DNA from 3 places in the Terribacillus sp. AE2B 122 genome. Region 1 is predicted to be linked to each of the others. Evidence: riboswitches for the same ligand, from Rfam matches in the RefSeq annotation. Region 1 holds a riboswitch; each other region holds the start of a gene.
What was found. Region 1 has a riboswitch for S-adenosylmethionine ahead of AE2B122_RS13780 (methionine biosynthesis PLP-dependent protein). Riboswitches for the same ligand answer to the same signal wherever they lie in the genome.
Positions count from the first base shown of each region.

Region 2: it holds a riboswitch for S-adenosylmethionine, as region 1 does, so the genes downstream of both, AE2B122_RS17330 (ABC transporter permease) here and AE2B122_RS13780 (methionine biosynthesis PLP-dependent protein) in region 1, are expected to answer to the same signal.
Region 3: it holds a riboswitch for S-adenosylmethionine, as region 1 does, so the genes downstream of both, AE2B122_RS12030 (LLM class flavin-dependent oxidoreductase) here and AE2B122_RS13780 (methionine biosynthesis PLP-dependent protein) in region 1, are expected to answer to the same signal.

Region 1 is NZ_LR700946.1:269,327-273,378, forward strand. It holds gene AE2B122_RS13770 (5-methyltetrahydropteroyltriglutamate--homocysteine S-methyltransferase) at 1-315, opposite strand, end outside; gene AE2B122_RS13775 (aminotransferase class I/II-fold pyridoxal phosphate-dependent enzyme) at 335-1,507, opposite strand; gene AE2B122_RS13780 (methionine biosynthesis PLP-dependent protein) at 1,519-2,619, opposite strand; SAM riboswitch class I at 2,700-2,803, opposite strand; SAM riboswitch class I at 3,002-3,105, shown strand; gene AE2B122_RS13785 (M20 family metallopeptidase) at 3,216-4,052, shown strand, end outside.
Region 2 is NZ_LR700950.1:74,587-78,638, reverse strand. It holds gene AE2B122_RS19545 (ABC transporter ATP-binding protein) at 1-860, opposite strand, end outside; gene AE2B122_RS17335 (ABC transporter permease) at 882-1,745, opposite strand; gene AE2B122_RS17330 (ABC transporter permease) at 1,762-2,685, opposite strand; SAM riboswitch class I at 2,814-2,917, opposite strand; gene AE2B122_RS17325 (NADPH-dependent FMN reductase) at 3,062-3,604, opposite strand; gene AE2B122_RS17320 (homoserine dehydrogenase) at 3,623-4,052, opposite strand, start outside.
Region 3 is NZ_LR700945.1:229,588-233,639, forward strand. It holds gene mreBH (rod-share determining protein MreBH) at 1-788, opposite strand, end outside; gene AE2B122_RS12020 (CAP domain-containing protein) at 1,288-2,124, shown strand; gene AE2B122_RS12025 (DUF1992 domain-containing protein) at 2,196-2,567, shown strand; SAM riboswitch class I at 2,580-2,681, shown strand; gene AE2B122_RS12030 (LLM class flavin-dependent oxidoreductase) at 2,761-4,052, shown strand, end outside.

The DNA.
Region 1 (4,052 bases):
GTTATACCGTTCTGTCTCTTCACCTTTAAACAGATAGCCTGTGTCCGGTACATAACCCGTAATACCATTCAGATGCTCCAGAAAATCCGTATGCCAGAATCTTCTCCTGAATTCTCCGTCTGTCACAAGCTCCAAGCCAACTTCAATCTGTTTGTCGACGATTCTTTTAATTTCTGACGTTTCGATTCCGCGAAGTTCTTGTTTGCTGATTTGGCCTTCTTTGAATTGCTGTCTTGCTTTGTGCAGTACATCTGGACGAAGCAAGCTCCCTACGTGATCTGCTCTGAATGGTGCCGTTTTTGTTTTAGTTGTCATGTTCATCATCTCTCCCATTTTAGTTTTCTACTTTTTCTGTTACTCGTTCAGCAGCTCTCAAGGCCTGCTGCAGATCTCCTATGAGATCCTCCACATGCTCCAGTCCAACAGATAAACGCAAGAGCCCATCTGTTATACCTCGTTTTTTGCGCTCAGCTTCCGGCATGGCAGCATGTGACATCGCAGCCGGATACGAAAGAATGGATTCTACCGCACCGAGACTAACGGCAAAAATAGGAATGCAAAGCTGTTCCACAAAAACCTTCGCGTGCGCCCTGCTTGGCAGAGCGAACGATAGTACTGCTCCATTTCCACTGGCCTGCCCGGTATGTATGTCATGTCCGTTATGGGTGGGCAAGCCAGGGTAGAAAACATCTTCCACAAGCGGATGCTCCTGCAGGAACAAAGCTATCTTCTCTGCTGTTTCAGTCGACTGTCGCAATCTTGCGCCTAACGTCTTTATTCCTTGGAGCAGCAAATAGCTGTCTTGGGCACCGAGAATAGCACCAAATGTATTCTGGATGAAAGCTAGTCGTTCTCCCAGCTCCATATCCTTTGTGACCAGCAATCCGGCGATAATATCACTATGCCCTGACAGAAACTTGGTTGCACTATGGATGATCACATCCACACCTAGTGCCAATGGCTGCTGATACAGCGGCGTCAAAAAGGTATTGTCTAGGAAAGTTAAACAATCGTTCTGCCTTGCTATCCGCACAACTGCCCGGATGTCTGTCACCTTCAAGCAGGGATTAGACGGTGTTTCCAGGTAAATGACTTTTGTATTTGGGCGGACAGCTGCTTCAACAGCATCCAAATCGGTTAAATCTACAAAGGAATGACTAATCTGGAATTTCGGAAGGATCTCTGTCACAAAACGATACGTTCCACCGTATACATCCTCGGTTACAATTACATGATCACCTGCCGACAGCAGCATGAACGCTGAGGATATTGCTGCCATTCCAGATGAAAATGCTAAAGCTTTTGAACCGGACTCCAATTCAGCGGCCTTCTGCTCCAGTGCATTTCGTGTCGGATTGCCAGAACGACTGTAATCAAATGGACCGAAATCATCGAAGCTTTCCTGATGGAAGGTTGACGATAGATAAATCGGCACGTTCACCGCACTAGTCCGCTGCTCGTTGTATGATTCCCGTATACACGTCGTCTCAGCATGTTGATCTTCCATTAGATGACCTCCTAATCCAGTTTGGCGAATGCTTGCTGTAAATCACCAATCAAATCCTCTGCTTCTTCAATTCCAACCGAGAAACGAAGCAGACAATCGCAAATTCCTCTGGCTTCCCTCTCCTCAACAGGGATGTCCGCATGTGTTTGTGTTGTCGGATACGTAATAAAGCTCTCCACTCCGCCAAGGCTTTCGGCAAAGGTGATGATGTTCATGCTGCGAAGGAATGTATCAATCCAGCTGCTTTCCTGGACGCGGAACGAGAGCATCCCACCTTTTCCTGTATACAGGACATTTTTCACCTTTGGCTCCTCTGCCAGGTAACCTGCGATACGCTGTGCATTTGCTTGGTGCTGCCGCATTCGAAGCGGCAGCGTCTTCAATCCGCGGATGAGAAGCCAGGAATCGAGCGGAGATAAGACAGCTCCGGTACCGTTATGCAATACTGCTAACCGATCTGATAGCTCGCTGCCTTTACTCACAACAAGACCAGCTAAAACGTCATTGTGCCCGCCGATATATTTCGTCGCACTATGAATGACGATATCTGCACCTTCTGTAATTGGCTGCTGGAAGTAAGGCGTCAGAAACGTATTATCAACAATTAACAGCAGATTGTATGCTTTTGCCAGCTGCGCATAGGCAGCAATATCTATCTCCTGCATAAGCGGGTTTGTCGGTGTTTCAAGGAAAATTGCTTTTGTATCATCCGTTATCATCATCGCTGTCTCTTCGACGGAACGAAACGGTGCATAAATCGGCGACACATCATATGCATCCGAATAGAAATCAAATAGTCGATACGTACCTCCATAAATATCCTCTGGCACTAGCAGGGAATCGCCTGAACGGAAAAGTGACAATACGAGCTGAATAGCTGCCATGCCTGAGCTGCATGCAAATGCCCGGTCGCCTTTTTCCAGCTCTGCGAACCCTTCTTCCAGGACAGTACGAGTAGGATTCTTTGTCCGTGAATAATCATACCCGGTAGATTCGCCGATTCCGCCATGTGCATAAGCAGTAGACAGATACACTGGCGGATTGACTGCCCCAGTTACTCCATCACTCTTATTTCCGAGCTGCACGAATGTTGTTTCTAAACTATATCCCATACCGCTTCTCACCCTTCTCTTCAACAAAAAAAGAACCTTCTCCCCAAAAAGGAAGAAGGTTCAGCCATGACCGAATCAGCTTCTTATCTTTAAGGCGGATACCTTTTGGATTTAGCACCGTGTCTTCTCAGACTGGTTGCTGAGACATCACTGGGCCAAGTCCCTCCGTCTCTCTTGATAAGAAAAGTTCTATATAATTTTTATATTAAAGCTATGTTATCACACAAGAATGTACAGTCAAGCATTTTTTAAAATTTTCTGCCAAATGAAATTTTTTCTAATGGAATTTTTAGCAAGGTGATGCACATCAAGGAAAGTAGTGACAAAAAATAGGATTGACACCTAGAACTTTTCGGTCTATCCTTTTCTTTACAACTGATATTTCTTATCGAGATTGGTGGAGGGAATGGCCCAACGAAACCAAAGCAACAGGCTGCAAGACGCAGTACTGTGCTAATTCCAGGTGTTTGACACTGAAGATAAGAAGAGCGGAAAATCTTTAAAAGACCCTCTTCTGTCTGGAAGAGGGTCTTTTTTTAGGTTCAATTCCGATTATTTTCATTGGAAATATCAAGATTGTTACAGGAGGTTGGAAAATGGAACAGATAAAGCAAACGCTTGCGGAAGTACATACGGAGTTAGAAAACAATTTCACCGAAGTCGTTGAGTGGAGACGTTATTTGCATCAGCATCCCGAATTGAGTTTCCAGGAGACGGAGACAGCCCGTTTCATCGCTGATAAACTGCGCAGCTTCGGCTACGAAGATATCCAGACAAACATCGGCGGCTATGGCATCGTGGCTGCACTTACAGGAAAGACAGCGGGTCCGACGATTGCGCTGCGAGCCGATTTCGATGCCCTTCCGATAGAAGATGAAAAAGAAACAGCTTATCGATCCAAAACACCTGGCGTGATGCATGCTTGTGGTCATGACGGCCATACTGCGGCATTACTCGGAACTGCCAAAGCATTGATCAAACATAAAGATAGCCTGAAAGGTAAAGTGGTCTTTTTGTTCCAGCCTGCTGAGGAAGTCCCGCCAGGCGGGGCCAATGCGATGATTGAAGATGGTGCGCTCGACGGTGTGGACTATGTATACGGTGCTCATCTTAATTCAGCTGCTCCTATCGGAAAGATCGGCGTTGGTGAAGGTTTCAAGATGGCAGCAGTGGATAAATTCGCGATTACCATCCAAGGAAAAGGCGGTCATGGCGCAGCTCCTCAAGAGGCTGTAGATCCAATTGTCATTGGAAGTGATATTGTCAGCGCCCTGCAGAAGATTGTCAGCCGCAGAGTCAACCCGCTGGAGTCAGCAGTCGTCACACTCGGTGTATTTCAATCTGGCCAGGCATTCAATGTTATTCCTGATACCGCAAGATTGGAAGGAACCGTACGGACATTTAATGCCGACATCCGCCAGCAGGTGAGGAAA
Region 2 (4,052 bases), on a different contig from region 1:
ACCTTGCTGATGCCTTCTGCTTCCAAAATTATTTCGTCATCCTGCCTGTTCTCATCAGAGGCAGAACTCGTAAGCAAATCATGCTTGGATTGCACCAATGACTTGGTATACCAATGACCAGGAAAAGCAAAAATCTCCCGAGCCGTCCCTTGCTCTACAATGCTTCCTTCATGCATGACTGCGACTTTATCAGCTATTTCCGCGGCAACAGCTAAGTCATGTGTGATGAATAAAATTGACATTCCTTCTTCTGCACGAAGCTCAAGAAGCAGATTCAATATTTGAGCTTGGATGGTTACGTCCAGCGCTGTCGTCGGCTCATCCGCTATTAGAAGTTCTGGCTGACAAGCAAGTGCAAGTGCAATGGCTACCCGCTGCAGCATACCTCCGGACAGTTCAAGTGGATATTGCTTCATCCTGGATGCTGGCTCCGGAATATGTACTTTCTCCAGTAATCCGATTGCTTCGTTCCACGCCTCAGAGCGACTGACAGATTTGTGCTTGCGAATCACCTCAACGAATTGGTTGCCGATCGTAAAAACTGGATTTAATGCAGTCATCGGATCCTGTGTTACCATGGCAATCTTTCGTCCCCGTATACCGTTCATTTCCTTTTGCGCTAAAGAGGCAATATCTTCTTCCTGGAAGATGATTTCCCCTCCAGTAATACGTCCTCCTTCATAATCGATCAAACGAAGAACAGCCAGGGATGTTACTGTTTTGCCACTTCCAGAACCTCCCACAAGGCAGACGATTTCCCCGCTTCCGATGTCCAGATTCACATTGCGAACAGCTGGAATCACTTCCTTTCCACGCTCTATCCCTACAGATAAGTTTCTGATCTCCAGTAATGTACGCATATTACAGCTCCTTTCTGTTCTTTAAGACGTGGCAGATCGCGGATCAAGATAATTTCGGTAGGCATCGCCAAGAATGTTGACGGAAATAACGAATAATGAAATGAACAGACCTGGGAAGAATCCGATCCACCAAGCGACTGTAAGGTAGTCCCTTCCTAGGGACAGCAGATAACCCCAATCCGGTATTTCATGAACAGTACCTAAACCTAGGAAACTAAGACCTGTTGCCATTAAGATTGCATTCCCAACTCCGATTGTTGCCATAACAAGCATGGGCGGGAGACTGTTCGGTAATATGTGGAAAAGGATCCGTCCTGTATGTCCCAATCCAATTGACCTGGATGCATGAACATATCCCGCATCCTTCACATGCAGTACTTGCCCGCGCATCACTCTCGCATAGCCTGGCAATGAAGCGATGGAAACAGCCAGAATAAGGTTCAGCGTACTTGGTCCCAATACAGCCGAAACGAGAATAGCCAGCATAATACCGGGAATCGTCATAATAATGTCCATGATTCGCATGAACGTATTATCCAATGCGTTATTACAGTAGCCAGACACCAACCCGATTAACGCGCCGATTCCTCCGCCAATTAAGACTGACAGAACACCGATAACCAAGGATTGCTGACTGCCATGTACAATCAGACTGAAAATATCTCTGCCGAATTGATCGGTTCCTAGCAAATGCTCCAGTGATGGAGCTAATAAGGCATCGCTTGGATCCATCCTTGTCGGCGAATGACTGGCAATCTGATCAGGGAATAAGGAACAAATTACAATGAATAGGATAAAGCCGGTTGAGAGCAGCAGCAGACTTCCTGTCCACCAGCTGTTCCGGCGGTACGACAAAGATTTGATACGCTTTAAGCTGCCAATCATCATAAATCACCCTTTCTCACTTCTCATTCAGCCGAATTCTCGGATCAATATATCTGTAGGAAATATCGACAAGCATATTGATCACAACATAAAAGGCGGCAGTAAACAGGATGGCACCTTGAATGATTGGAATATCCTTTTGGTCGATTGCATCTACAATAAGTCTCCCTAGTCCCTGTCTTGAAAAAACAGTTTCCGTAACAACCGAACCAGCGAGCATCTCTCCAAATATCATTCCCACCATAGTCACCGCTGGAATAAGGGCATGACGCAGAATATGCTTAAACAAAATTGCTCGCTGCCCGATACCTTTTCCGCGTAAAGATCGGATGAATGGCTCATTAGATGCTTCCAAAATGCTGTTCCGAATCAGCCTTGTAATCACTCCCGCGCCGGTAATTCCGAGACCAATCGATGGCAGAATCAGCTGCTCAAAAGATCCATTTCCGATGGACGGCAGCAGGTGGAGTTGTACGGAAAAGATCCATATAAGAAGAATTCCAATCCAGAAATTAGGAGTAGAAACCCCGATCAAACTCAACACCCGGATAATGCCATCCAGCAGTTTGTTCTGATATACCGCTGATAAGATACCTAAAATCAGACCTAGTACAATAGCTACAATCATGCTCGATATGGTTAGCGCCAATGTTGGTCCCAAATTATCAAGCAGCCGGTCCAGAACCGGTTCACTATTCGCATAAGAGGTTCCTAAATCTCCTTGGAATAACCCAGCTATGTAATCCAGATATTGTGAAATAAGTGGTCTATCCAATCCGAGTTCTTCTCGAAGCTGATTTACCGTCTCTGTCGGCACATCGTCTCCGGCTAATAATGTCGCTACATCTCCAGGAAGAATATTAACGATAATAAACACAAGCGTGACCGAACCTAAAATGACACCGGCAGCCATACCAAAACGAGACAATACATATAGCATTTCTGTCCACCTCCATCCACCTTATATAAATTAAACTTTTCCAATCATCATAGTAGGAATTAAAGGCGCAGAAACCTCTATCTAAAAATAAAACGACTCACCACGAAAGATAAGTGGGGAGTCGTTCCTGCTTATCTTTCGGGATCACCCGATGGATTTGGCACAGTATTCCTGACGGAACCCGCTGCCGAAGCTTCATAGGGCCATATCCCTCCACTTCTCTTGATAAGAACTATTCAATTAAATAAAAAAACGCTTTTACTCCTACAAACGGGGAATAAAAGCCTCTGGTGGTCCAGTCAGCATTTATACAACTTATGGTAATTAGAATAAACGCAATCCTTGTACGCGTCAATATAAATTCAAAATATTTAAATTATTTTAACAGTATATGGGCGGCAACAGCTTGATGCTGCAACGCCTCATCCAGCCCAATAACAAATTGCTCCAGTGTTTTTTGACAATCTTCGGTCAGAATAAAATCCTTGTATTCTTTTCGGCTTACAGCCAGCTGTTGGGGAATTGCATGCGCAGACAGACTGCTAAAAACAGTCCGCATCCCATTCAATGTATTGATACCGCCCTTTAGTCCTCCTGTACTCGTTAACAGTCCGACGGGCTTACCTTTCAGCAAATCTTTATCCAGATAGTCAATTGCGTTCTTTAATGCCCCGCTGTAACTGCCATGGTATTCAGGTGAACCGACCACAAGTCCCTCTGCCGAACTGATTCGTTCCCGCAGCCAATCAGCTGCTGCTCCAGCCGGCCGGACCGGGTGAAAAAGCGGCAGATCTAATTCCCCTATATTGATTATATCGGTCTCATATCTGGCCTTTTGCAACAGCGTCTGTACTTCTTCTAACAACTTCCTCGTTGTAGATGCAGGATTCAAGCTTCCGTTTAGAAATACGATTGTCATCCGAACTCTCCTCCTGTATTAAGCTTCTGCTTTAGCCGGTTTTCTAGCGGCAACTCTATAATAATGGCTATCAGATTCAACGTTTTCTCCGTGCAGAAGAATGGTCTCACCAGACGGCAAGTGAACGAAAGGAACTGCCTCGCGCTTCTCCGTGAATTTGATTACCCGCTTTACTTCTATTTCCTTCCGCTGGTGGACAAGATTCGCCAAGTCCTCAACGATGGCGCTTGCAGTCGGCAATGCCCCAGCACCTGGCCCTTGAAGCTTCAGCTTGCCAACTAGGTCACCTTCCACACATACAGCATTATCTACTCCATCCACGCTGTACAAAGGATGTGCAGCAGATAAAATGACTGGTTCGACAGATGCAGTCACTTCTCCGCCCGCATTTTCAAGCGTAGCAACATGTTTGATTTTCCAACCTTGTTCTCCAGCAGCTTGGATATCC
Region 3 (4,052 bases), on a different contig from region 1:
CGAATTGTTTCGAGGATCTGCTCCAATGATTCCTTAAGAGCTACTTGTACTTCCTTAGAAGAAATCCCGACAGTCTTCGGTAATCCTGTTACCATATCACGGCCGCGGACATCCATCATCAATTCATCATGGTCAATCAAAGCATAGCCGATTTCCATTTTAATTTGCTCTGCAGTTCTTTCTCCAATGAGGATATTGTACTGCTTGCGGATATATTGAATGATCTCCTCATCCATTGAATCCCCGCCGATGCGGACAGAACGGCAAGAAACAACGCCGCCGAATGAGATAATACCAACTTCACTTGTACCGCCGCCGATATCGACAATTACATTCGCAACTGGCTCATCTACAGGCAGGTCAGCTCCAATTGCTGCAGCTATTGGTTCTTCAATCAAGTGAACATGTTTAGCACCATACGATTTGACCGCATTATGTATAGCGCGTCTTTCTACGGAAGTACTTCCAGACGGTGTGCAGACAACGATGGTTGGTTTGCGAAGGGAAGAGCCCATCACTTTGCTCACTTTTTTCAGGATTTCTTTCAATAATTGAGCTGTTACATCATAGTCAGCGATTACGCCATCTTTTAATGGACGAATTGGTACGATATTCTTAGGTGTTTTACCGACCATTTCTTTCGCTTCTGCTCCAACAGCAACAACGTTTTTTGTTTCCATATCAATCGCAACCACAGAAGGTTCATTCAATACGATTCCTTTTTGTTTTGTATACACAAGTATATTTGCAGTGCCAAGGTCTATTCCGATTTCGGGATTAGAAAACATTATATTTCCTCCAATAATGACATATTTCTACTATATTTATTCTCCCCCGTATAAAGCTTTATGGGGGTAGATCTGTCAAAGAGCTAAAAAGCCGCTAAGATTCGACATAATTTATTCTATCACCTGGTATAGAGGTGATAAAGAGATACCTTTATCCTAATTTGGGAGATTAAACTAATAAGTTTAGGAGAAAAGGATTATATGAGAGTAGTAAGCGTAAGTCAATTTACAGATTGATTACAAAAACTGAGGTATTGTTACAAAATCTAGGAGTAAAAAAGGGTGTCAATCCTAAATTACATCCAATAAATAGAAAGGACGCTGTTTATTGCTAGTTTCGTAGTCGATAAAATGGGTAAGATTTCGCATAAGAACTGACTTTTCACGAAGCTGTTTACGCTTGTATGCCTATTGGAAATTCTAGGCTGCAATATTACACAAAAACCCATGCTATGATGTTGCTGCAACAGAAAACACACATCTCGAAAGGAGCAACATCATGTTTAAGAAAGTATTAGTAACAACACTATCTACAGCTATCCTAGCAGGTGGCGCTTTGGCAGGAACAGCAAATGCTGCACCAGCTCAACCAACTAAAGAAGAAGCTCAAGTGCACGTAGCACAAGTAGTGAAAAGCGGATCTTTCTCTTCTATCGAAGATTTGAATAAATGGGTGAATGAATATCTATCAGCTTATAACATTCACATTAATACTGATAGCTTGCTAGCGAAGTACAATGTACAGCAGCCAGCTCAACAGGAGAAAGCGCAGACTCAAGCACCTAAGCAAGAGGAAGCGAAAGCACCTGCTTCTAATAAAGAAGAGCAAAAAGCAGCTCCTAAAAAAGAAGAAAAAGCTGAAGAGCAAGCAACTGAACAAAAAGCTCAAGCTCCAGCACAAAAACAAGAAACTGCTTCTGATAACAAGCAAACAGAAGAAAAACAAGCTACTGAAGGTCTAAGTGCATTCGAACAGCAAGTAGTGGACTTGACTAACAAAGAGCGTGAAAAAGCTGGTCTTAAAGCTTTAAAAGCTGATACTGAACTAAGCAAAGTAGCTCGTGCGAAATCCAAAGATATGGCTGACAATGGTTACTTCGATCACAACAGCCCAACTTACGGTTCTCCGTTCGATATGATGAAATCTTTCGGTATTTCTTATAAAACTGCAGGTGAAAACATCGCTCAAGGACAAAAGACTCCAGAAGAAGTCGTTGAAGCATGGATGAACAGCCAAGGTCACCGTGAGAATATCCTTAACCCTGATTACACTAATATCGGTGTAGGTTATGTAGAAAACGGTAACTACTGGACACAACAATTCATTGGTAAATAATTCAGATTATTGTATAATGAAAAGCAACCGATTATAATCGGTTGCTTTTCTTGTATATAGGGAGTGATTATATGGATCTGATTTCGCTGCTTGCGGAAGAACGAATCAAGCAGGCTGAAGCCAATGGAGAGTTCCGTAACCTTCCAGGAGCAGGAAAACCTTTGGAGCTGGAGGACTTATCAGGTGTACCGGAGGATATGCGGATGAGCTACAAAATTCTCAAGAATGCTGGATATATTCCGCCTGAAATGGAGCTGCAAAAAGAGATTGTAGCACTGCGCGATTTACTTCACGTTTGTACGAACGACACTGAACGAGCGTGTTACCGAAAGCGGATCAGCGAGAAAGAGATCCAATACGAAGCACTGCTTCAGAAGCTTAAGCGAAATTCGCCAGACACTCTCAGTCAATATCGGGAACAAATCGAACATAAACTAACCTAACTAAATAATATTTTCTTATCACGAGAGGTGGAGGGACTGGCCCTTTGAAGCCTCGGCAGCAGGCAGTAATGTACTGTGCCAATTCCAGCAGACGACAAGTCTGACAGATAAGAGGAGCATTTTACCTTGGATAAGGAGCCTCTTCTGTAAAACGGAAGAGGCTTTTTTTACATAATTAGAGGAGTGGAGAACAATGACGAAACAAATTATCCTGCAAGCATTTGATATGACAGCCGCCAATCATAACGCCCATGGCTTATGGAAGCATCCGGAGAACAGAAGGCATCGGGAATATAAGTCGCTGGATTACTGGATAGAGCTTGCACGCCTTTTGGAAAAAGGAAAGTTTGATGCGATTTTCTTTGCAGATGTACTTGGTGTTTATGACGTATATGGAGGGGATGAAAAGGCAGCGCTGCGTGACGGAGTGCAAGTGCCGCTTAATGATCCAGCCTTCGTTATCCCGGCCATGGCAGCTGTGACGAAGCATTTGTCCTTCGCTGTCACTGTCAGTACATCTTATGAACAGCCATTTCATAATGCGCGTAAATTTTCGACGCTTGATCACCTGACAAATGGGCGTGTTGCTTGGAATATCGTTACATCCTATTTACCGAATGCTGCTCAGAATTTTGGGATGGATAAGATGGTTAAGCATGATGAACGTTACAGAATAGCTGATGAATTCCTAGAGGTTTCTTATAAGCTGCTAGAGGATAGCTGGGAAGAGGATGGTGTTATCTCGGATCCGGAAACAGGGGTTCTAGTGGATCCGGAAAAAGTTCACCGTATAAAACATAAGGGTACCTATTTCTCAGTAGAAGGGCCGCATGTGAGTGAGCCATCTCCGCAGCGTACACCTGTGCTTTACCAAGCAGGTACTTCGGAAAAAGGCAGGGATTTCGCAGCAAGACATGCTGAATGTGTTTTTGTCGGAGGACCTACACCAGAAAAAATCAACTATTACATCGAAGATATTAAAGCGCGGGCGGAGGCGTATGGCAGAAGCCGCGATGAAATTAAGGCGTTTACTTTCCTGCATGTCGTAGTGGCTGAAACGGAGGAGAAAGCTCTTGCAAAATATGATGAAGTTAAACATTATTGGAGCGCAGATGCTGCCAAGGCCCAATATGGCGGCTCTACTGGTTATGATTTGGCTTCTTATGAAAATGAAGAAGAGCTGTTCACATACAAGCACACAGAACAAGGTCAATCGCGAGCTGCTTATCTGACAAAGGATGCTGCCAAGCCATTTACAGTCAAAGAGATACAGGAAAAATTTAGCCAACCTGCTGAAATGGATATCATTATCGGCAGTCCTGAGCAAGTTGCGGACAAAATCGAGGATTTTTTTGTGCGAAGCGGAGTAGATGGCTTCAATCTGACACATTACATTACACCAAAAGATCTGCATGACTTTGTCGAATTAGTTGTACCTATCTTGCAGGAGCGAGGATTATATAAGAAGGATTATGCAGATGGAAC